2 linked regions of the Aquitalea magnusonii genome follow. Each later gene encodes a partner of the first gene's protein in a complex. Links are inferred from orthologs where the notes say so. Each region holds a gene or a part of one and is shown on either strand. Other genes may lie near its edges.

Region 1 (4,217 bases):
GGAAACCACACGGTTTTTGCCACTGATCTTGGCCTGATACATGGCCTGGTCTGCGCGTTCGATGACTTCAATATCCTGTTCGCCCAGGTGCCACTTGGCGATGCCGGCACTGAAGGTGATCACCAGCCTGTCGTTATTGGCCAGGAAGAAGGTGCGGGTGAGCTCGCGCTGTAGACGCTGTACGGTGTCGATGGCCTCATCCACCGGGGTGTCCGGCATCAGGAGGACAAATTCTTCCCCGCCAAAACGGGCGACGATGTCTGCCGGGCGCAGATTGTGCTTGATCACGTCAACCAGGTATTTCAGTGCATCATCGCCTGTCAGGTGGCCGTAACGGTCGTTAAGCTGCTTGAAATTGTCGACATCGATCAGGGCCACGCTCAGGTCGCTGTTGGTGCGTTCGGCGCGGCTGATTTCGCGTTGGAAGTGTTCGGCCAGCCCACGGCGGTTGTACGCCCCGGTGAGCTGGTCTTCCTTGACCTTGGCACTGGCGGCCTCCAGCGCATTTTCCAGTTCGGAGATACGTTGCTCGGCAGCCACCACCTGTTCGCGCGCCGACAAGAGTTCGTCACGTGAGCGGGTCAGATCCAGCTGCATCAGCGAGGTATCTTCCATCAGGGCACCAATAATGCCGCCTAGCTCTTCCACATTACTGGTGTTTTTCAGTTTTTCACTGTGTTTGCTGATTTTGTTATGGAAGTCGTCGGTGCTGTCGGTCATTTGCGCCAGGCGCGAAATGAAGCGGTCCAGCAGGGTGCGCAGCGAACTGGTGGCTTCATCCAGGCTGCTTTTGAGCATGCCCTGCTTGCGGATGACTTCCTTGAGGCTGGTTTCCAGTTGGTAAACCTGCTGCATGGACAGCGGCTGGTGTGACAGGACTTCCTGCAGCGAGTGAACCTGGCCTACCAGATAGTCATCCGAGCGGTTGATCTCGGCCACATTGTCCAGCAACAGGCGCAGCAGATTGGTTAGTCCGGATACCAGACGGCCTTCCTGCTGGGTTTGCAGTTCCAGCTTGATCATGAAGCCGCGCAGCTTGGGCATGTAGACATTGAGGCTGGCGTCGTCGCTGACCTGTTCCAGTTCGCGGATCAGGGCCTCCAGGGAGTCAACCATGTCCGGCATGCTGATCAGGCGCGGTTCCAGGCCGTGCTTGAGGGCAAAAGCCAGCGTGCGTTGCCACAGTGGCCAGCTATTATCCTGGCCGGATGCCATGGGGGCGACAACGCCGGTGCTGGCCGGTGGCGCACTGTCTGTGATGTCTACCACTTCCCGCTGGCTGGCTGGCGCATTCCAGTTGCGCACCAGCGCACTAAGCTTGAGGTTTAGCTCTTCCGGCTGATTGCCGTAGTTGATCAGTACCCGCTCCAGTGCCGCCTGTTTGTGATGCTGCGGCAGATCCGGCAGGCGTAAATCCCAACTGCGGATCAGGTTCTGGATCAGGCTGCCCCAGGTTTGGGCCAGATTGGTTTCGGTGAGCGCCAAGCGGAGAAAATCGATGGCCAACTGGGGGAGTTGTTCCCAGCGGGATTCTTCTGTGGCCTGCTTGAGGCGCAACAGCAAGGATTTGCTCTGTGCCGATTCGGCAGGAATGGTTTCCAGCGCCCGTAACAGCTGGGTGCCCAGCTTGTTGTCTCGTTCGATGGGTGTTTGCGTGAGCTCGTGGTACACGCGCTCGAAATTTTCCGGTGTAGGCAGCAGCTTGCGCAGACTGAGCTGCTTAAGCGTTTCCCGTGCAACCTCTATCGGATTTTGTGTTGTCATTGACCAAACCCTGGAAGTTTTATAGCCAGCCATAGTTATTCTTAGTTCAGGAGGGCGAAGTTTTGGACTGGCTTAGTCAATGTTTTGTCGCGGTAGCCGGATCCAGTAATTGAAAAAATACCTCGCCGTTGCGGATCATACCAAGTTCGTTACGCGCTCTCTCTTCAATTGCGTCAGTTCCTTGCTTCAGATCACGTACTTCTGCATCCAGGGCCGCATTGCGGGCTATCAGCTTTTGCGTGACAGCCCGCTGTTCCTGCAATTGCTTGTCCAGCTGCCAGACCCTGAGCCAGCTCCCCTTGCCAAACCACAAGGGCCATTGCAAGGCGATCAGCAGGGTTACCAGAGTCAGGGTCAGCCAGCGCATGGTGAGCTTACTTCAGGTGGTAGAAGGCGGCACGGCCCGGGAACCAGGCTGCATCACCCAGTTCTTCTTCGATACGCAGCAGCTGGTTGTACTTGGCCATGCGGTCGGAGCGGGACAGGGAACCGGTCTTGATCTGCATGCAGTTGGTGGCAACGGCCAGATCGGCGATGGTGCTGTCTTCGGTTTCGCCGGAACGGTGGCTCATGACGCTGGTATAGCCGGAGCGCTTGGCCAGGTCAACTGCTTTCAGGGTTTCCGACAGGGTGCCGATCTGGTTGACCTTCACCAGCAGCGAATTGCAGATGCCGGCTTCGATGCCCTTGGCCAGGATTTTCGGGTTGGTGACAAATACATCATCGCCTACCAGTTGGATGCGCTTGCCCAGACGGTCGGTCAGGATCTTCCAGCCTTCCCAGTCGTGCTCGCTCATGCCATCTTCGATGGAGATGATCGGGTAGTTGTTGACCAGGGTTTCCAGGTAGTCGGCAAACTGTTCGGAAGTCAGTTGCAGGCCTTCAGCGGTCAGGTGGTACTTGCCATCCTTGTAGAACTCGGAAGAGGCGCAGTCCAGTGCCAGCATCACGTCCTGGCCTGGTACGTAACCGGCAGCGTCAATGGCTTCCAGAATCAGCTTGATGGCATCTTCGTGGCTGGCTAGGTTGGGGGCAAAGCCGCCTTCATCACCCACGGTGGTGGCGTAACCCTTGCTGTCACACAGTTTTTTCAGGTTGTGGAATACTTCGGCACCACAGCGCAGGGCTTCGCGGAAGGTTTGTGCGCCAACCGGCATGATCATGAATTCCTGGATGTCCAGGGTGTTGTTGGCGTGCGCACCACCGTTGATCACGTTCATCATCGGCAGCGGCAGGGCCATCGGGCCGGCACCACCCAGGTAGCGGTACAGCGGCAGGCCGGCGTCTTCCGCAGCGGCGCGGGCGACAGCCATGGAAACGGCCAGCATGGCATTGGCACCCAGGCGGGACTTGGTTTCGGTGCCGTCCAGCTCGATCAGGGTCTTGTCGATGAAGGCCTGGTCTGCGGCGTCGAGGCCGATGATGGCTTCGCAGATTTCGGTATTGATGTTTTCAACAGCCTTCAGCACGCCCTTGCCCAGGTAGCGGCTCTTGTCGCCGTCACGCAGTTCCAGTGCTTCCTTCTCGCCGGTGGAGGCACCGCTCGGTACGGCTGCGCGGCCCATCACGCCGGATTCCAGCAGTACATCGGCTTCAACAGTCGGATTACCACGGGAGTCGAGAATCTCGCGGGCTACTACGTCAATGATCGAACTCATACTTGTCCCCTTCAATTGCTTGCTTGGTTAACCGTATCACTGCCGGCCAGCCTGCTGGCTGGCCGATATATGCTTGCTACCACAACGCGGGCTGCAGAAGACTCAGAGAGTGTGCTCGGGCCAACTGCTCTGTTTCACCAGGCTGTCCAGTTGCTGCAGTGTGGCCAGCAGTTCCTTCATGCGACCCAGCGGCCAGGCGTTCGGGCCATCCGACATGGCGCAGGCCGGATTGGGGTGGGTTTCCATAAAGATACCGGCAATGCCGGCAGCAACTGCGGCACGGGCCAGAACCGGTACGAATTCACGCTGTCCGCCGGACGAGCTGCCCTGGCCGCCTGGCAGTTGCACCGAATGTGTGGCGTCGTAGACCACCGGGCAGGCCGTTTCACGCATGATCATCAGCGAGCGCATGTCGGATACCAGATTGTTGTAGCCGAACGATACGCCGCGCTCGCAAGCCATGAAACTGTCCTCTGGCAAACCGGCTTCCAGTGCAGCGGCGCGCGCCTTGTCGATGACATTCTTCATGTCGCCCGGCGCAAGAAACTGCCCCTTCTTGATGTTGACCGGCTTGCCACATTGGGCCACGGCGCGGATGAAGTCAGTCTGACGGCACAGGAAGGCCGGCGTCTGCAGCACATCCACCACGCTGGCGACTTGGGCGATTTCACTCTCTGCATGCACATCGGTCAAGACCGGAACGCCGATCTGACGCTTTACTTCGTCCAGGATGCGCAGGCCTTCATCAATGCCGAAGCCGCGGAAGGAGCTGCCGGAAGACCGGTTGGCCTTGTC
Region 2 (17,256 bases), 2.3 Mb from region 1 along the record:
CCTGAGGCGGCAAATGCACAACAGGCCGAGCCAGCTCAGCCTGTTGCGTGTTGCATAGTGCTGCTGGTCAGAAGGGGACTACGCGATCGTCGCCACTGCCGGTCAGTACCCGCACGCGCTGGCCGGCGGCCAGCGGGATGTCGGCATCCTGCACGATGGAAATCATGCGGCCACTGCCATCCAGCTTGACGGTCACTTCCAGTGCGTTCTTGGTGCCCAGGCTACGCTGGGCGGCCTGGGTGCCAAAGCCGCCGGCCAGTGCGCCGACAATGCCGCCGGCAATCGAACCGCGGCCACCACCCAGCTCACTGCCAGCCAGTCCGCCCAAGGCGGCACCGCCCAGCGTCAGCAGTTCGTTGTTCTTGCCTTCCATCTTCACGTTGCTCACCGATACCACGGTGCCGAGTTCAACGGTTTGTGCGCGGCGCATCTGGCCTTGCGAATAGACTGCAGCCGAGTCCGAGGTGGCGCAGCCGGCCAGCAGGCCGAGTGAAAGGCTGCCCAGCAAGGCCAGGCGGGTCATCTTGTAAAACATGATGGGCTCCTTGAAATCAGTTTCGGGATTGTTGCTGCAAATGCCGCGCAATGGCCTGGCTGCACTGGGAAATCAGTGGCGGACCCTGATAGATCAGGCCGCTGTACAGTTGCACCAGCGCAGCACCAGCTTGCAGTTTTTCCACGGCATCCGCGCCACTGAAAATACCGCCTACGCCAATGATGGGCAGGCTGCCGTCCAGTTCGCGTGCCAGCTTGCGAATCAGTGCTGTCGAGCGCTCACGTACCGGCGCGCCAGACAGGCCCCCGGCCTCGTCTTGCAAGGGATGGCCGGCAATCTCCACGCGCGACAAGGTGGTATTGGTGGCAATCACACCATCAATCTTGTTGACAGTCAGCAAGCGGGCAATGTCGGCAATCTGTTCGTCGTCCAGGTCGGGCGCAATCTTGACTGCCAGCGGCACGTAGCGGCCATGCTGGTCGGCTAATTGCTGCTGACGGGTTTTGAGAGCAGTCAGCAGGCGGGATAGTTCATCGCCCTGTTGCAACTGACGCAGATTCTTGGTGTTGGGCGAGGAGATGTTGACCGTGATATAGCTGGCATAGGCATATACCTTGTCCAGGCAGATCAGGTAGTCATCCACGGCATTTTCGATGGGAGTGACCGCATTCTTGCCGATATTGATGCCCAATACGCCGTTGAAGTGGCAATTGCGCACATTGTCCAGCAGCACATCGACACCACGGTTGTTGAAGCCCATGCGGTTGATGATGCCCTGATGCTCCGGTACGCGGAACAGGCGCGGTTTGGGGTTGCCATCTTGCGGGCGTGGCGTGATGGTGCCGATTTCCAGAAAACCGAAACCCAGTGCCGCCAGTGCATCGATATGATCACCGTTCTTGTCCAGCCCTGCCGCCAGGCCTACCGCATTGGGAAAGGTCAGGCCCATGGCCTTGACTGGCGCACGCGTGGCCGCGGGGGCTGCCAGGGACAGCAGGCGCAACTGGTGTGCCTTGTCCAGCAGGTGCAGGGTATGTTCGTGGGCGGTTTCTGCGTCAAATCTGAACAGCAGAGGGCGCAGAAGGGGGTAGAGCATCGGCGTCTCCGGAGTGAATATGGCCGCTAGTATAACCGGGGAGGCAGGTGAAACCGAAGTTTTGACGGTCAGCAGCCTGGCTGACCGTCAGAATGGCGGCTCAGAGGATCTGGCAGACGTCGGCGAAATCAAAGCGCGGCGCGCGCGGGTGCAGCTTGCCGGCTTCGCCATAGCCCAGATTGATCAGGAAGTTGGATTTGAACCGTCCATCCGGGAAAAAGGCCTGATCCACGCCGGCATTGTCAAAGCCGGACATCGGGCCGCAGTCCAGTCCCAGCGAGCGCGCAGCCATGATCAGGTAAGCGCCTTGCAGGCTGCTGTTGCGTGCCGCGGTGGATTCTATCGCTGCGGCATTGCCTTCAAACCAGCTCTTGGCATCGGCATGCGGGTACAGGCGCGGCAGATGTTCGTAAAACTGCATGTCTTGGGCCACGATCACGCACACCGGTGCGCTAAGTGTTTTGTCCACATTGCCTTCCATCAAGAAGGGGCGCAGTTGTTCCTTGGCAGCGCTGCTTTTGAGGAAGACAAAGCGTGCTGGCGAGGCATTGGCGCTGGTGGGGCAAAGCTTGAGCAGCTCAAACAATTGTTGCAGCGTTTCATCGCTGACCTCCCGCTGCTGCCAGTGGCTGTGAGTGCGGGCATCGTGAAATAGCTGCGCCAGGGCGGCTGCTGGAAGCGGAGTGCTCATCAAAATGTCCTGTTATGTTGTGAGGGCTACTTGCCCACCGGCACCGCGGCAGGCGCGGATGCCGCGCTGGTGGAAGATCGCGATGGCAGCACTTCGGCTTCGTTCTGGTCTTCAGCCAGCACGGTGATGGAGACGCGGCGGTTGGTGGCGCGGCCGTCCGGAGTGGCATTGTCGGCCACCGGCAGATTTTCGCCACGCCCCACGGCAACCAGCCGTGCCGGGCTGATGCCGTTTTCCTGGAACAGCCGCACCACGCTGCCGGCCCGTGCGGCGGACAGCTCCCAGTTGGAGGGATAGGTGGAGGTCTTGATCGGCACGTTGTCGGTAAAGCCTTCCACCCGGATCTGGTTGTCCACCTTGGACAGCAGGGCAGCCATGCTGGACATGATCTGACGTGACTGGTCGTTGGGTGTTGCCTGGCCTACCGGAAAGAGGGCGGTGTCGCGGATGTCCACGGTAATGCCCTTGGGGCTTTGCGTGATGTTGACCTGGCCGCCCTTGACCAGCGGGTCCATCACCTTGGCCATGTCGGCGGCCAGTGAACCCTGCTTGGAAGCCGGGTCGATGTGGTGATCACCCTTTACCGCCTTGGCAATCGGCTTGGTGTCGGGAATCTCTATCATGGTGTTGGCTCCGCCGGTGGGCGGGGTGGTCTGGATATTGATGGCAGAACCACTACGGAAAGCATCGACGATGGCGGAGGACAACACCCGGTATTTGCCTTCGTTGACCGAGGAAATGGCATACATCACCACGAAAAAGGCAAACAGCAGGGTGATGAAGTCGGAATAGGAAACCAGCCAGCGTTCGTGGTTCTCGTGTTCTTCTTCCTGCCGACGTCTTCTGCGTGCCATTGTGTGCTCCGTGGACCGTATGATCAGAACAGGCGGGTGTTGAACAGGCTGCGTACGCCGCCGGCAAACTCCACGCCAATCTTGCGTGCCACGCGGCTGGACAGGTCATCCTGTTGAGTGTAATCCACGGTTTTTTCTGCCTTGATCACGTCGCGCGCAACCGAGCGGGTATTACCCAGGCCGTCGGCCAGTCCCAGCGGAATGCCCTTCTCGCCAATCCACACCATGCCGGAAAAAAGCTGCGGATCACTCTTGAGCCGGCTGCCGCGGCCATCCTTCACCGCCTTGATGAACTGCTGGTGGATGTCATCCAGCAATTGCTGGCGGATGGCATCCTGCTTGGGATTGACCGGGGAGAAGGGGTCGCCCATGGCCTTGTTTTCACCTGCTGTCTTCAGGCGGCGCTCCACGCCCAGCTTGTCCATCAGCCCGGTAAAGCCAAAGCCGTCCGACAGTACGCCGATGGAGCCGATGATGCTGGCCTTGTCGACAAAAATCTTGTCGGCAGCGGCGGCAATGTAATAGCAACCGGAGGCGCACACTTCCTGCACCGTGACATACACCGGGATGCTGGGGTGCAGCTTCTTCTGGCGGCGGATTTCATCATAGGCCATGCCGGACAGCACCGGGCTGCCGCCAGGGCTGTTGGCCTCGATGATGATGCCGCGCGTGCCGCGGTCTCCGTAGGCGTCTTCCAGTGCGGCGCTCAGTTTTTCGGCGGTATTGTTTTCGCTGTCGATCACGCCATCCAGGCTGATGACGGCAGTGTGGCCGCTGCCGGTGAGGGCCTCGGTCGATTTGTCATCATTACGCAGGAAGATGGTGGCCAGTAGTGCAGCGATGATGCCCAGCCACACCAGGCGGAAAAAGATTTTCCAGCGTCGGGCGCGGCGTTGTTCCACCACGGCGGCCATGGCCAGTTTTTCCACTAGCTGGCGTTCCCAGTTCGGAGTGTCGTTCATTGTGCTTGCCCTGAGTGCGAATGTCGGCAGTCTAGCAAAAATCAGTCAGGCATGACATTCAGCCATACCTTGCCCTCCGCCTCCATCAGCGGCAGCGCCTGCAGGCTTTGCCCGCGGCAAGGGCCGCCCACGCAGCGGCCATTTGCCGGCAAATACAGTGCGCCATGCATGCTGCACACCAGGTACTGGCCGGACAGATCAAATACATTGCCATCCTGCAAATCCAGCTCGATGGGAATGTGGCGGCAGGCGTTCAGATAGCCGTACACCCGGCCCTGATAGCGCAGGGCGATGGCAGCTTGCGGCTGGCCATCCGGGCCAGGCACTTCAAAGCGCACCGCGCGGCCGCTATCGAGCAGGGCCGCGCTGTCGCAGATCAGTCTAGCCGTGTCAGCAGCCATTGCTGCAACTCCGCAAAACTGTGAACGATGGTTTGCGGCTGGCAGTCCTGCAGCAGCTTCACGTCGTGGGCGCCGTAACTTACCCCCACGCCATGGGCCCGCGCATTCAGTGCCATGTTCAGGTCGTGGCTGGTGTCGCCAATCATCACGGTGCGCGCCAGTTCCACGCCCAACTCGTCGCTGATTTCCTGCAGCATGGCCGGATGCGGTTTGGAGTGGCATTCGTCCACGGTGCGGGTGGCATCAAACAAAGGCCCCAGGCCGGTTTCCGCCAGCAGGCGATTGAGGCCCACCCGGCTGTTGCCGGTGGCCACCGCGATGAACACGCCGCGTTCGCGCAAGGCGTGCAGGCCTTCGCGCACACCATCAAACAATGTCACGCCATCGTCACTGCTGCGGTAATGGCGGATGAAGCTCTCGGTGAGGGCTTTGTGCTGGCTGTCGTCAAGGCCGGGGCAGGCCATGTGCAGCGCCTGATCCAGCCGCAGGCCGATCACATGACTGGCGGCCTGGCGGTCTGGCACCGGCAGGCCCAGTTCGCGGCAGGCATTCTGGATGGAGTGGGTGATATGCGCGGTGGAGTCCATCAGCGTACCGTCCCAGTCGAATACCAGCAGGTCGTAAACACGTGCCATCAGCGCCTCAGTTTCTGCAAAAAGCCTTCCAGTTCGGCAGGCAAGGGGGCTTCCAGTTTGAGTGGCTCGCCGGTCAGCGGGTGGGGCAGGGTCAGGCTGCGCGCGTGCAGGAACATGCGCTTGAGGCCGCTGCGCGCCAGTTCCTTGTTAAGCGCAAAGTCGCCGTATTTTTCATCACCGGCAATCGGACAGCCACTGGCTTGCATGTGTACGCGGATCTGGTGGGTGCGACCGGTACGCAAATGGGCTTCCACCAGGGTGAAGTCGGCAAAGCGTTCCACAATGCTGAAATTGGTGTGGGCAAACTGGCCGTCGTCGCCTTCGGCCACCTTGACGCGACGTTCGCCGTCGGCGGTGTGGAACTTGAACAAGGGCAGCTTGACCGCTTTCTTGCTGGGGTCCCATTGGCCGATGCCCAGAGCCAGATAGCGTTTGTCCGGCACGTTCGCGCGCATCATGTCGTGCAGCTTCACCAGCGCCGAGCGTTTCTTGGCCAGCATCAGCAGGCCGGAGGTTTCGCGGTCCAGCCGGTGTACCAGCTCCAGGTATTTCCAGTCCGGATGCGCCTTGCGCAATTGTTCGATCACACCAAAGGACACGCCGCTGCCGCCGTGTACCGCCACGCCGGCCGGCTTGTCGATCACCAGCAGGGCCGTGTCTTCGTATACCACCGGAAAACTGCCCGGCGGCACATCATTGACCGGGCGCTCGGCCAGGCGGATGGGTGGAATGCGGATCGAATCGCCCGCCTGGATGCGGTAAGCAGCGTCGATACGGCCTTTGTTCACCCGGACTTCGCCCGAGCGCAGAATGCGGTAAATATGGCTTTTTGGCACGCCTTTGAGAATGCGTACCAGAAAGTTGTCCAGCCGCTGGCCGGAATCTCCCTCGTCCACGTCAAGAAACGTGACGGAGTCTTTGCGAATGTCAGTCATATTGCTTATACTTCGTGCGCTCAACCGCACATTTCAGTGCGATGACAGCGTTCCGGAAAGCCATGGTCACAGGCAGTATTGCCGCGTGATGCTGCTGCGGGAAAGTGAACCGGCCGGCAGGGTAATGACCCTGACCTGATGCCGCGTCAACCGGCCGCAGCCAAGGTTAACTCGCTCACCAAAAAGCAGCGATGGTAATGCATTTAGTCGCATAACGCACTCACGAGTATTCCATTTCCTGATGCAAAGCCAGTCAGGAAATCTTGCAGCAAAGTTTGACCCGGCACGATTACCCTCCAGTTTGTCCAGGCTGCCCGTGATGGCAGCCCGGAAGAAAATATCCGTTGCGCCAATGCGCTCAAACCCCCGGGCTCGTGTGAAATTACGTCAGGAAGTAGGCTTGATATCTCGGTTGTAATGATCTTTATACCAACACTTCTTTCGGAAAGCGCCCATCAATAGCCTCTGGGCCGTCAAATACTGGCTGCATCCCTTGCGTGAGTGCCTGCGCAGGGAATGTTTATGAAACGCATGTTGTTTAATGCAACGCAGGCCGAAGAGCTGCGCGTTGCCATCGTTGACGGGCAAAAGCTCGTTGACCTCGATATCGAAACCGTTGGCAAGGAACAACGTAAAGGGAACATCTACAAGGGCATCATCACCCGCATCGAGCCCTCCCTTGAAGCCTGCTTTGTCGATTACGGTACCGAACGTCACGGCTTCCTGCCGTTCAAGGAAGTCTCCCGTTCTTATTTCCAGGGCTATGACGGTGGCCGTCCGCGTATTCAGGACGTGCTGCGTGAAGGCATGGAAGTGGTTGTCCAGGTGGAAAAGGACGAGCGTGGCAACAAGGGCGCAGCCCTCACCACCTATATCAGCCTGGCTGGCCGCTATCTGGTCCTGATGCCGAATAACCCGCGTGGTGGTGGCGTATCGCGCCGCATCGAGGGTGAAGAACGTCAGGAACTGAAAGACCTGCTCTCCCAGCTGGAAGTCCCCAATGGCATGAGCCTGATTGCCCGTACCGCCGGTATCGGCCGCAATCTGGAAGAACTGCAATGGGACATGGGTTACCTGATGCAGCTGTGGCGTGCCATTGAAGGCGCGGCCGGCTCGCAAAGCGCGCCTTTCCTGATTCTGCAGGAAGGCAGCCTGGTGATTCGCGCCATCCGTGACTACTACCATCCGGACATCGGCGAAATCCTGATCGACACCGACGAAATCTACGAACAGGCCCGCCAGTTCATGAGCCACGTGATGCCCAACATGGTGCATCGCGTGAAGCTGTACAAGGATCACGTACCGCTGTTCTCCCGCTTCCAGATCGAACACCAGATCGAAACCGCCTTCTCGCGCAGCGTGCAGCTGCCGTCCGGTGGTGCCATCGTGATCGACCACACCGAGGCACTGGTCTCCATCGACGTCAACTCCGCCCGCTCCACCAAGGGTGCCGACATCGAGGAAACCGCACTGCGCACCAACGTTGAAGCCGCCGAAGAAATCGCCCGCCAGCTGCGTCTGCGCGACCTGGGCGGTCTGATCGTGATCGACTTCATCGACATGGAAAACCCGAAAAACCAGCGCGAAGTGGAAAACAAGCTGCGCGATGTGCTGAAGCACGACCGCGCCCGCGTGCAAATGGGCAAGCTGTCCCGCTTTGGCCTGCTGGAACTGTCACGTCAGCGTCTGCAGCCGTCGCTGGGCGAAACCAGCCACGAGCCTTGCCCGCGCTGCCATGGCATCGGCTTCATCCGTGGTACCGAATCCTCCGCCCTGCACATCCTGCGCATCATCCAGGAAGAGGCGATGAAGGAAAACACCGGTGCAGTACACGCACAAGTGCCGGTTGACGTCGCCACCTTCCTGCTGAACGAAAAGCGTGCCGAAATCCACTCCATCGAAGAGCGTCTGGACGTGGATGTGGTGCTGATTCCGAACATCCATCTGGAAACCCCGCATTACAAGATCGCCCGTATCCGTCACGACGATCTGGCCGAACTGGGCGATGGCCCGAGCTATCTGCGCGTGGAAGTGCAGGAAGAAGACATCATCACCAACTTTGGTCAGGAAAAGCCGAAGGCCGAGCGTCAGGAAGCCGCAGTCAAGGGCATTACCCCGCAACAGCCGGCCCCGGTATCCTCCCAGCCCGTTGCCGCCGCTGCACCGGTGGTGGCCGAGCAGGGCGTGGTCAGCCGTTTCTTCGGCTGGGTGAAGAGCCTGTTTGCCGAGCCGGAAGCTGCTCCGCAGGAAAACGAGAAGAAAAAACCGGCCGCTGCCGGCCAGCGCGAAGGTCAGCGCAATGGCAACCGTCAGCGTAATAACGAGCGTCGTCCGGGCAGCCAGGCGCGTCGTGATCACAATGAACGTCGTCATGGCGAAGAAGCCGGCAAGCGTCCGACCGAAGCCCGTGCCGATGGCGAGCGTCAGGATGGCCGTCGTCAGTCCTCCCGTGACCGTGGCGATCGTCAAGAGCGTCCGGAACGCGTAGAACGCCCGGAACGTGCCGAGCGTACCGAACGCGCAGAGCGTCCGGAACGTGCCGAGCGCAGCGAACAGCCGCAACGCGAACCGCGTCAGCGTCGTGAACGCGAGCCGCGTGAAAACCGCGAAGCGCGTGAACAGAATGCCCGCCCGCAAACTGAAGAGCGTAGCGAACAAGCTGCACCGCAGGCGGCCGAGAAGCCGTCCCGTCGTCGCCAGCAGGCCGAGCGCAACGAAGCTGACAAGCCGCAGGCTGCCGCGCAGGAAGAACTGAACCTGAACAGCGCTGAAGGTGTGGAAGCTGCCGCCGAGTCTGCCGAGCAACAAGAGCGTGGCGAACGTGGTCGTCGTCGTCGTGGCCGTCGTGACCGTCGCCGTGACAATGTCGAAGGCGATAACACTGCTCAGGTGGCAGAAACTGCTGCTGGCGATGTGACTGCCGAAGTGGCGGCGGTTGCTGGCGTGGCTGCCGCTGCTGCGGTTGCGGTAGCTGCCGACGCTGTCGCCCAGCCGGCTGCCGAAGTGATCGCCCAGCCGGCAGCAGAAGCTGCCGTTGCAGTGGACGTGGTGGAAGTTGCCGTGGCTCCGGCCGAGGTAGCGCAAGAAGTTGTTGCCCCGGTGGCGGCACCGGTCGAGACCCTTGCTGTTGAAGCCGCCCCGGTTGAAGTTGCACCCGAACCGGCTGCGCAGGCAGAACAAGTGGTGGTGGCCGAGGTGGCTGCGCCTGCTGCAGTTGTCGTTACCGAAGCTGCTGTGGCTGTCGAGACTGTGGAAGTTGCCGAAGTGGCTGCCCCGCTGGAGCAGATCAGCACCGTGGTTGAAACCAAGGTGGCGCAGGCTGAGGTGGCCATTGCCGCCGAAGCGGCACCTGCCGAACAGCCTGCTGCTGCCCAAGTTGCAGAAGTTGCCGTGAGCGAGCCTGTGGCCGTGGCACCGGTGGTGGTGGAAACTGCGGCAGCAGCCCAGCCCAAGCTGGAAGCCGAGTTGCCGGCGGATCTGGGCGGCCTGGTGATGGTTGCCACCAAGGCGGTATCCGACGTGGTGGTGCCACAAGTGGAAGTGCCGACTGGTCCGCGTCGCCGCGATGTGGTGCGTCAGGCAGCAGAGCAGCCGGTGGCGATTGAACTCAAGCAGGTGGAAACCCGCAATAGCTGATGCCGTGCATGGCCCCTGCAAAAACTACTTGCAGGGGCTTGACGGTTTCACAAAGAGTTTATAGAATAGCTTTCTCTTTAGGCAATTCCCTGATAGCTCAGTCGGTAGAGCGACGGACTGTTAATCCGCAGGTCGCAGGTTCGAGCCCTGCTCGGGGAGCCAAGCATTTGAAGCCCAGTCAGCAATGACTGGGCTTTTTGCATTGTGCTGTCCGTCCTGGCTGCGCTCGGGCACAATCTGCCAGATAACAAGGACTGGTAGTTGAAAGGGGTTGGGGTGTCGATCACGCTGAAAAACGTGCGCTATTTTGTTGCCGTGGCCGAGATGGAATCCATTTCTCGTGCGGTGCAGGACCTGAATGTTTCGCAATCGGTGGTGACTGAGGCCATTCGCGCGCTGGAGGATGATCTGGGGGTGCTGTTGTTTACCCGTCACGCCCGTGGCATGAGCCTGACCCATGCCGGTTATCAGTTTCTGCGCCATGCCCACCAGATTCTGGCCTCGGTGCGCCATGCCCGCGAAGCCCTGTCTACCCGACCTGATGCCGTCACCGGCCAGCTCAATATCGGCGTCACCAGCCTGGTATGCGGTTACTTTCTGCCCTATCTGCTGGAGCGGTTTCGCAGCACCTTCCCGCAAGTGGAAGTGCGGGTGGTGGAGGATCAGCGCGACTATATCGAACACCTGCTGGTCAATGGCGAGCTGGATGCCGCAGTCCTCATTGTTTCCAATGTGCAGAACCGTCAGGCCTTGCATACCGAGGTGTTGCAACAATCCAGCTATCGCCTGTGGCTGCCTTCCGGTCATCGCTTGCTGGATGGTGGTGGGGTGACACTGTCGGATCTGGCCGACCAGCCCTTGGTGGCGCTGAAGCTGGACGAGCTGGAAGACGTGGCCACCGCGCTATGGCGGCAGATTGGCCGCAAGCCGCAACTGGCGGTGCGTACTGCGTCGGTGGAGGCCATGCGTAGCCTGGTGGCGACTGGTGCCGGGCTGGCCATCATGCCGGATGTGCTGTATCGCCCCTGGTCGCTGGAGGGGGATAGGCTGGAGGTGCTGCCCTTGCAGGAGGCAACGCCGACACTGGAAGTCGGGGTGGTATGGCGGCGCGGCATGCAGGTTTCTGACAACACCCATAACTTCCTTACCCTGGCCAGAGAGTACAGTCGCAGCCACAAACAGACCTTCTCCTGATATCTGTTTAAAAGATAATCGCGTATTGCTGATCGGAATTTTCGATAAATTACCCAATGTCATGTGGTAGACCTGGTCTGCACGGCGGTCCGGTGTAGTTTCTGTGGTCTGCGTTATTCCCATTTGCCTGCCTCTGGCATGAGCTATCTGTTTTTCCAATTGCTGTCATTGGCCACACTGGCTAGGGGCGCTGGCGAACACTGCCTAGAATCGGCTCACACATTCCCAGACGCACAATGCGCAGTCCTTGGAGAAGGAGAAACGTGATGCAAAGCAGCCTGATTCGCCTGACCGCCGCCTTGGTCAGTTCCAGCCTGATTGCCCCTGCCGTGCTGGCCGCACCGCTGACCAGCCTGGGCAAGCCGGAAGGCAAGCTCAATATCATTGCCTGGCCGGGCTATATCGAACGTGGTCAGAGCGACAAGAACTACGATTGGGTGACCGGCTTTGAAAAAGCCACCGGTTGCCAGGTGAACGTCAAGACCGCCGCCACCTCGGATGAAATGGTGTCGCTGATGAATTCGCCCAATTACGACCTGGTGACGGCATCGGGCGATGCCTCGCTGCGGCTGATTTATGGCAAGAAGGTGCAGGAAATCAATCCGGCCCTGATTCCCAGCTGGAAGACGCTGGACCCGCGCGTGAAGAACGGCAACTGGTTCACCGTGGCCGGCAAGCCCTATGGTGTGCCCTACCAGTGGGGGGCCAACTTCCTGATGTACAACAGCAAGATCTTTCCCAAAGCACCTAGTAGCTGGTCGGTGGTGTTTGAGCCGGGCAATCTGCCGGACGGCAAGCCCAACAAGGGCCGGGTGCAAGCATACGACGGTGCCATCTATATTGCCGACGCTGCGCTTTACCTGATGCACAAGAACCCCAAGCTGGGCATCAAGGACCCGTATGAACTGAACGAGGCCCAGTACGCTGCCGTGCTGCAACTGCTGCGCCAGCAAAAGGGCCTGACCCATCGTTACTGGCACGATGTCACGGTACAGATGAACGACTTCAAGAAAGAAGGCGTGGCGGTTTCCAGTGCCTGGGGGTACACCATCAACACCCTGCAAGCAGAGAAATTCCCGGTGGCCGGCACCATTCCGCAAGAAGGGGCCACCGGCTGGGCTGATACCACCATGCTGCATGCCCAGGCCCAGCACCCGGTTTGTGCATACAAGTGGATGGAGTGGTCGCTCAACAAGAATCTGCAATCCGCACTGGCCGAATGGTTTGGTTCCAATCCGGTGGTGGCGGACGCCTGCAAGACCAAGGCTCCTGGTGGCAGCAATTTCTGCCAGAGCAACGGTTTTGACCGCTTCGGCCAGATCCGCTTCTGGCGTACGCCGGTGGCCAAGTGCAGCCAGGGTAGCTGTGTGCCCTACAGCCGCTGGACTGCCGATTACATTGCCATCATGGGCGGTCGCTGACCGCATGCAGAACATGCTGCCTGCCGGTGTGCGAGCGGTGGGCAGCGGGGAGCTTTGTTCATGAGCCTTGCCGTTCGTTTCCAACAGGTCAGCCGCCATTACGATGCCGTGCGCGCGGTTGACCAGATCGACCTTGCCATTGCCGAGGGCGAATTCTTTTCCATGCTGGGGCCGTCCGGTTCCGGCAAAACCACCAGTCTGCGGCTGATTGCCGGTTTCGAGCAGCCCAGCAGTGGCTCCATCCAGATTTTCGGCCGTGAAGCCGCTGGCCTGCCGCCCAATCTGCGTGACGTCAACACCGTGTTCCAGGACTACGCGCTGTTTCCGCACATGAGTGTGCTGGACAATGTGGCCTACGGGCTGATGATCAAGGGCGTGGCCCGTGCCGAGCGTCATCGCCGTGCCGAAGCCATGCTGGAAATGGTCAAGCTGGGGCAGTACGGCAGCCGCCGCCCGTCGGCCCTGTCCGGTGGCCAGCGGCAGCGCGTGGCACTGGCGCGGGCGCTGATCCTGCAGCCGCGTGTCCTGCTGCTGGATGAACCGCTGGGCGCGCTGGACCTGAAACTGCGCGAACAGATGCAGACCGAGCTGAAAGCTCTGCAGCGCAAGCTGGGTATTACCTTCATCTATGTCACCCATGATCAGGGCGAGGCACTGTCGATGTCGGACCGGGTGGCGGTGTTCAACAAGGGCCGTATCGAACAGATTGCCGCCCCGCAAGAACTCTACACCCGTCCGGCCACCGCCTTTGTGGCCGACTTTGTCGGTACTTCCAATGTGTTCGATGCCGCTTGGGCCGCCAGCCTGACCGGCCAGCAGCAGGCTTTTGCCGTGCGGCCAGAGCGCATACGTCCGGCACAAGACGGCCAGGATGGTGATGGCATCCGCCTGCCCACCCGTCTGCTGGATGTGCAGTATCTGGGCGCGGTCAGCCGCTACGAGCTGGAAGCCGGCCCGGAGCGCATCATCAGCATGGTGCTGCCCAATGACGATGCGGCTGCCACGCTGGCATTGACACCGGGCCAGGCCCTTACGGTATGGCTGCCGGCACAGGCCATGCATGCCTTGGCCGGTTGAGGAGGACAAGATGATGACTGCTTCGCTGCCCCAGGGGCAGATTGCGCCAGCCCGGCAGGGATTGCTGATACGCCTGGGCATCACCCTCTACCGTCACCCCGGCTTGCAACTGCTGTTGCTGCTGGCGCTGCCGCTGCTGTGGTTTGTGCTGGTGTATCTGGGTTCGCTGTGTACCTTGCTGGCTCAAAGCGTGTTCACTTTTGACGACTTCACCATGTCGGTCAGCCGGGAACTGACGCTGGAAAACTACCGGCAACTGCTGTCGCCGGCCAATCTGGACGTGGTGCTGCGCACCCTCAGCATGGCCACGCTGGTGTCGCTGGCCTCGGCAGTGCTGGCTTTCCCGCTGGCCTATTACATGGTGCGCTATGCCCGTGGCTGGCAGAAGGGCTTCTTTTATGTGGCGGTGATGCTGCCGATGTGGGCCAGCTATATCGTCAAGGTGTATGCCTGGACGGTGTTGCTGGCCAAGGGCGGCATCGTGTACTGGGCCTATCAGTCGCTGGGCTTGCAGGGCATTGTCGACTGGTTGATGACACTGCCGCTGCTGGGGGGCAATTCGCTCACCACCTCCAACCTGGGGCGCTTTACCGTGTTTACCTATATCTGGCTGCCTTTCATGATCCTGCCCATCCAGGCGGCACTGGAGCGGGTGCCGGCCAATCTGCTGCAGGCCAGTAGCGATCTGGGTGCCAGCGGTGCACAAACCTTCCGCCATGTGATTCTGCCGCTGGCTTTCCCTGGTGTGGTGGCCGGTTCCATCTTCACGTTTTCATTGACCTTGGGCGACTACATTATCCCGCAACTGATCGGCCCTTCCGGCCTGTTCATCGGCTCGATGGTGTACACCATGCAGGGTTCCATCGGCAATATGCCGCTGGCCGCCGCCTTTACCGTGGTGCCGGTGTGCATCATCGGCCTGTACCTGCTGGGTGCCCGCAAACTGGGAGCGTTCGATGCACTCTGATCAATCCGACCGCGCCCCGTGGTGGCTGCGCCTGCTGGCCTTTGGCGGCATTGGTTTCCTGTTTTTGCCCATTGCTGTGATTGTGCTGTATGCCTTCAATGCGGAAAGTTCGGGTTACAGCTTTCCGCCGCAGGGCTTCACCCTGGGCTGGTTTGCCGCTGCCTTTGCCCGCGATGATGTGCTGGCCGCCATCGGCCTGTCCTTGCGGCTGGCGGCACTGGCCACGGTGCTGGCGCTGCTGCTGGGCACACTGGCCGCCGCGGCGCTGTACCGGCGCGACTTTCTGGGCAAGGACGCCATCACCATGATGTTGATCCTGCCGATTGCACTGCCCGGCATCATCACCGGCATTGCCTTGCTGTCGGCCTTCCGGCTGGCGGACATCACGCCGGGTTTCTGGACCATCGCCATCGGCCACGCCACTTTCTGCGTGGTGGTGGTGTACAACAACGTGATTGCACGCTTTCGCCGTATCAGCACCAGTTTGCTGGAGGCCTCGCAAGACCTGGGGGCCGATATGTGGCAGAGCTTTCGCTATGTCATCCTGCCGCAGATTGCCACCGCGCTGCTGGCGGGCGGCATGCTGGCCTTTGCCTTGAGTTTTGACGAGATCATCGTCACCACCTTTACCGCCGGGAATGAAGTGACGCTGCCCATCTGGATGCTGAACCAGCTTACCCGGCCGCGCGATGTACCCATTACCAATGTGGTGGCCCTGTGCGTGATGCTGATGACAGCACTGCCCATTCTGGCTGCTTATACCCTGACCCGTGGCACGGAAGACATTGCCGGCAGCGGCAAATAGACGACGAGGACTGAGCATGGACAAGACTCTGCAATGCAAAATGCTGATCAATGGTGAATTCGTGGCCGGGGAGGGCGATGCGGAAGCCATTCTCAACCCGGCCAGCGGTGAGCTGATCGTGAAGATCAACGAAGCATCGCTGGAACAGGTACAGGCAGCCGTGGCTGCCGCCCAGGCGGCATTCCCGGCCTGGGCCGCCACCACCCCGCGCGAGCGTGCCGAAAGGCTGCTGCAACTGGCCGATGCTATCGAGGCGCGCGGGCCGGAGTTCGCCCGGCTGGAATCGCTCAACTGCGGCAAGCCCTATCATCTGGCCCTGAATGATGAAATTCCCGCCGTGGTGGATGTGTTCCGCTTCTTTGCCGGCGCGGTGCGTGCCCAGACCGGCATGCTGGCAGGTGAATACCTGCCTGGCCATACCAGCATGATCCGCCGCGACCCGCTGGGCGTGGTGGCCTCGATTGCGCCGTGGAACTACCCGCTGATGATGGCAGCCTGGAAAATGGCACCGGCGCTGGCGGCAGGCAATACCGTGGTCCTCAAGCCATCCGAGCAGACGCCGCTATCCACGCTGAAGCTGGCCGAGCTGGTGGCCGGCCTGTTTCCGGCCGGGGTGTTCAACCTGGTGCTGGGCCGGGGCGAAAGCGTGGGCAGCCCGCTGATCTCCCAGCCGCAAGTACGGATGATTTCCATCACCGGCGATGTGTCCACCGGCCAGCGCGTGCTGGAAACCGCCGCGCGTTCGGTCAAGCGTACCCACCTGGAGCTGGGTGGCAAGGCGCCGGTCATCATTTTTGATGATGCCGACCTGGCCGCAGCCGTGGAGGGCATCCGCGCCTTCGGTTACTACAATGCCGGTCAGGATTGCACCGCCGCCTGCCGCTTGTATGTGCAAAAAGGTGTTTACGAACGCTTTGCCGCCGATCTGGCCAGCGCGGTGGGCAGCATCAAGGTGGGCCACCAGCATCTGGAAGGCGTGGAAATGGGGCCGCTGATTTCCGAGCGCCAACGCAACCGGGTGGCCAGCTTTGTCGAGCGCGCCCAGCAACAATCACATGTGGAAGTGCTGACCGGCGGCAAGCTGGGCGAGGGGCCGGGCTTCTTCTACCAGCCTACGGTGATTGCCGGCGCACGGCAGCAGGATGAAATCGTGCAGCGTGAAGTGTTTGGCCCGGTGGTGTCCATCACCCCGTTTGATGATGCCCAGCAGGTGATCCAGTGGGCCAATGATTCCGACTACGGCCTGGCCAGCTCGGTGTGGACGGCAGACGTGGGCCGGGCAATGCAGGTGAGCGCCCAACTGCAATACGGCTGCACCTGGGTCAACACCCACTTCATGCTGGTGAGTGAAATGCCGCATGGCGGCATGAAGCGCTCCGGCTATGGCAAGGACATGTCGATGTACGCGCTGGAAGATTACAGCTGCGTGCGCCACATCATGCTGAAGCACTAAGCGCCGCCACCAAAGCGCCTGCTGCTGCCTAGCGCCTTCTTGGCCCAGGGGCGCTACGCTCTGGTGAGCAGCGCCCAAGCCCTCAGGCTGCCATCCCAGCCCGCCCGGTCCGTTTCTGGTGAAACGACCGGGCGCTTTCATTTGCCGCGATATTCCACCCGCTCCAGCATTTCCTCCACCGCCAACTGCAGCGCCTGGGCTGCACCATCGGCACCGGGGCGGTCGGCAAAGTCGGTCCATTCGCCATAGCGCAGCTGCCAGCCATGGAAGTCTGCCTCGTCCACCCGCAGGATGAACTCCGGCACGGAAAACACCGTACCGTCAGCGCTGCCAAGCTGGCGGTAGGCAATACTGCTGCTGTCTTCGATAAACATGGCAATCCTGTGTCCGTGCAATGCAAGCAAGCCGGTTACCTTAGCGCGCATGTGCGCTATTGACCAGCCTGGCCCGGCGGTGATTTTCCGGCGGCGAAGCGTTAACCCGCTGACTAAACTGGAAATGAGGCGCGCTGCATGTCAATGGTAAGATTGCTTGCATTTATTTACATGGCCGTACTGTTGCGGCCTGCGCTTTTGCTGCCGACCTGCCATTTCGAGATTTCCGCTCATGAAACGTCTTTTGCAATCCCGGTCC

Evidence for each region.
Region 2: the proteins of eno (region 1) and DLM_RS03620 are in contact, whole or in part, in a solved structure (PDB 2FYM), measured with the Escherichia coli proteins. The link is inferred for Aquitalea magnusonii from one-to-one orthologs.

What each region holds. Positions count from the first base shown.
Region 1 is NZ_AP018823.1:3,085,414-3,089,630, reverse strand. What follows is about bases 1,281-4,217. They hold eno (phosphopyruvate hydratase), read right to left. Parts: upstream 3,423-4,217; coding sequence 2,139-3,422; downstream 1,281-2,138. Other genes in these bases: kdsA (3-deoxy-8-phosphooctulonate synthase), read right to left, coding at 3,525-4,217; ftsB (cell division protein FtsB), read right to left, coding at 1,841-2,131; DLM_RS14700 (GGDEF domain-containing protein), read right to left, coding at 1,281-1,764. In the rest of the region: more of DLM_RS14700, read right to left, coding at 1-1,280. UniProt on the Escherichia coli protein: Catalyzes the reversible conversion of 2-phosphoglycerate (2-PG) into phosphoenolpyruvate (PEP). It is essential for the degradation of carbohydrates via glycolysis.
Region 2 is NZ_AP018823.1:751,018-768,273, forward strand. The notes cover bases 6,218-9,906. They hold DLM_RS03620 (Rne/Rng family ribonuclease), read left to right. Parts: upstream 6,218-6,592; coding sequence 6,593-9,706; downstream 9,707-9,906. Also shown: DLM_RS03575 (arginyltransferase), read left to right, coding at 1-5; DLM_RS03580 (glycine zipper 2TM domain-containing protein), read right to left, coding at 68-535; DLM_RS03585 (quinone-dependent dihydroorotate dehydrogenase), read right to left, coding at 552-1,592; DLM_RS03590 (malonic semialdehyde reductase), read right to left, coding at 1,693-2,283; flagellar motor protein MotD, read right to left, coding at 2,310-3,137; DLM_RS03600 (S49 family peptidase), read right to left, coding at 3,161-4,099; DLM_RS03605 (Rieske (2Fe-2S) protein), read right to left, coding at 4,141-4,500; DLM_RS03610 (HAD-IA family hydrolase), read right to left, coding at 4,476-5,135; DLM_RS03615 (RluA family pseudouridine synthase), read right to left, coding at 5,135-6,070; DLM_RS03630 (LysR family transcriptional regulator), read left to right, coding at 9,968-10,900; DLM_RS03635 (ABC transporter substrate-binding protein), read left to right, coding at 11,167-12,321; DLM_RS03640 (ABC transporter ATP-binding protein), read left to right, coding at 12,382-13,398; DLM_RS03645 (ABC transporter permease), read left to right, coding at 13,409-14,365; DLM_RS03650 (ABC transporter permease), read left to right, coding at 14,355-15,170; DLM_RS03655 (gamma-aminobutyraldehyde dehydrogenase), read left to right, coding at 15,187-16,623; DLM_RS03660 (hypothetical protein), read right to left, coding at 16,761-16,997; DLM_RS03665 (type I secretion system permease/ATPase), read left to right, coding at 17,230-17,256. UniProt on the Escherichia coli protein: Endoribonuclease that plays a central role in RNA processing and decay. Required for the maturation of 5S and 16S rRNAs and the majority of tRNAs. Also involved in the degradation of most mRNAs.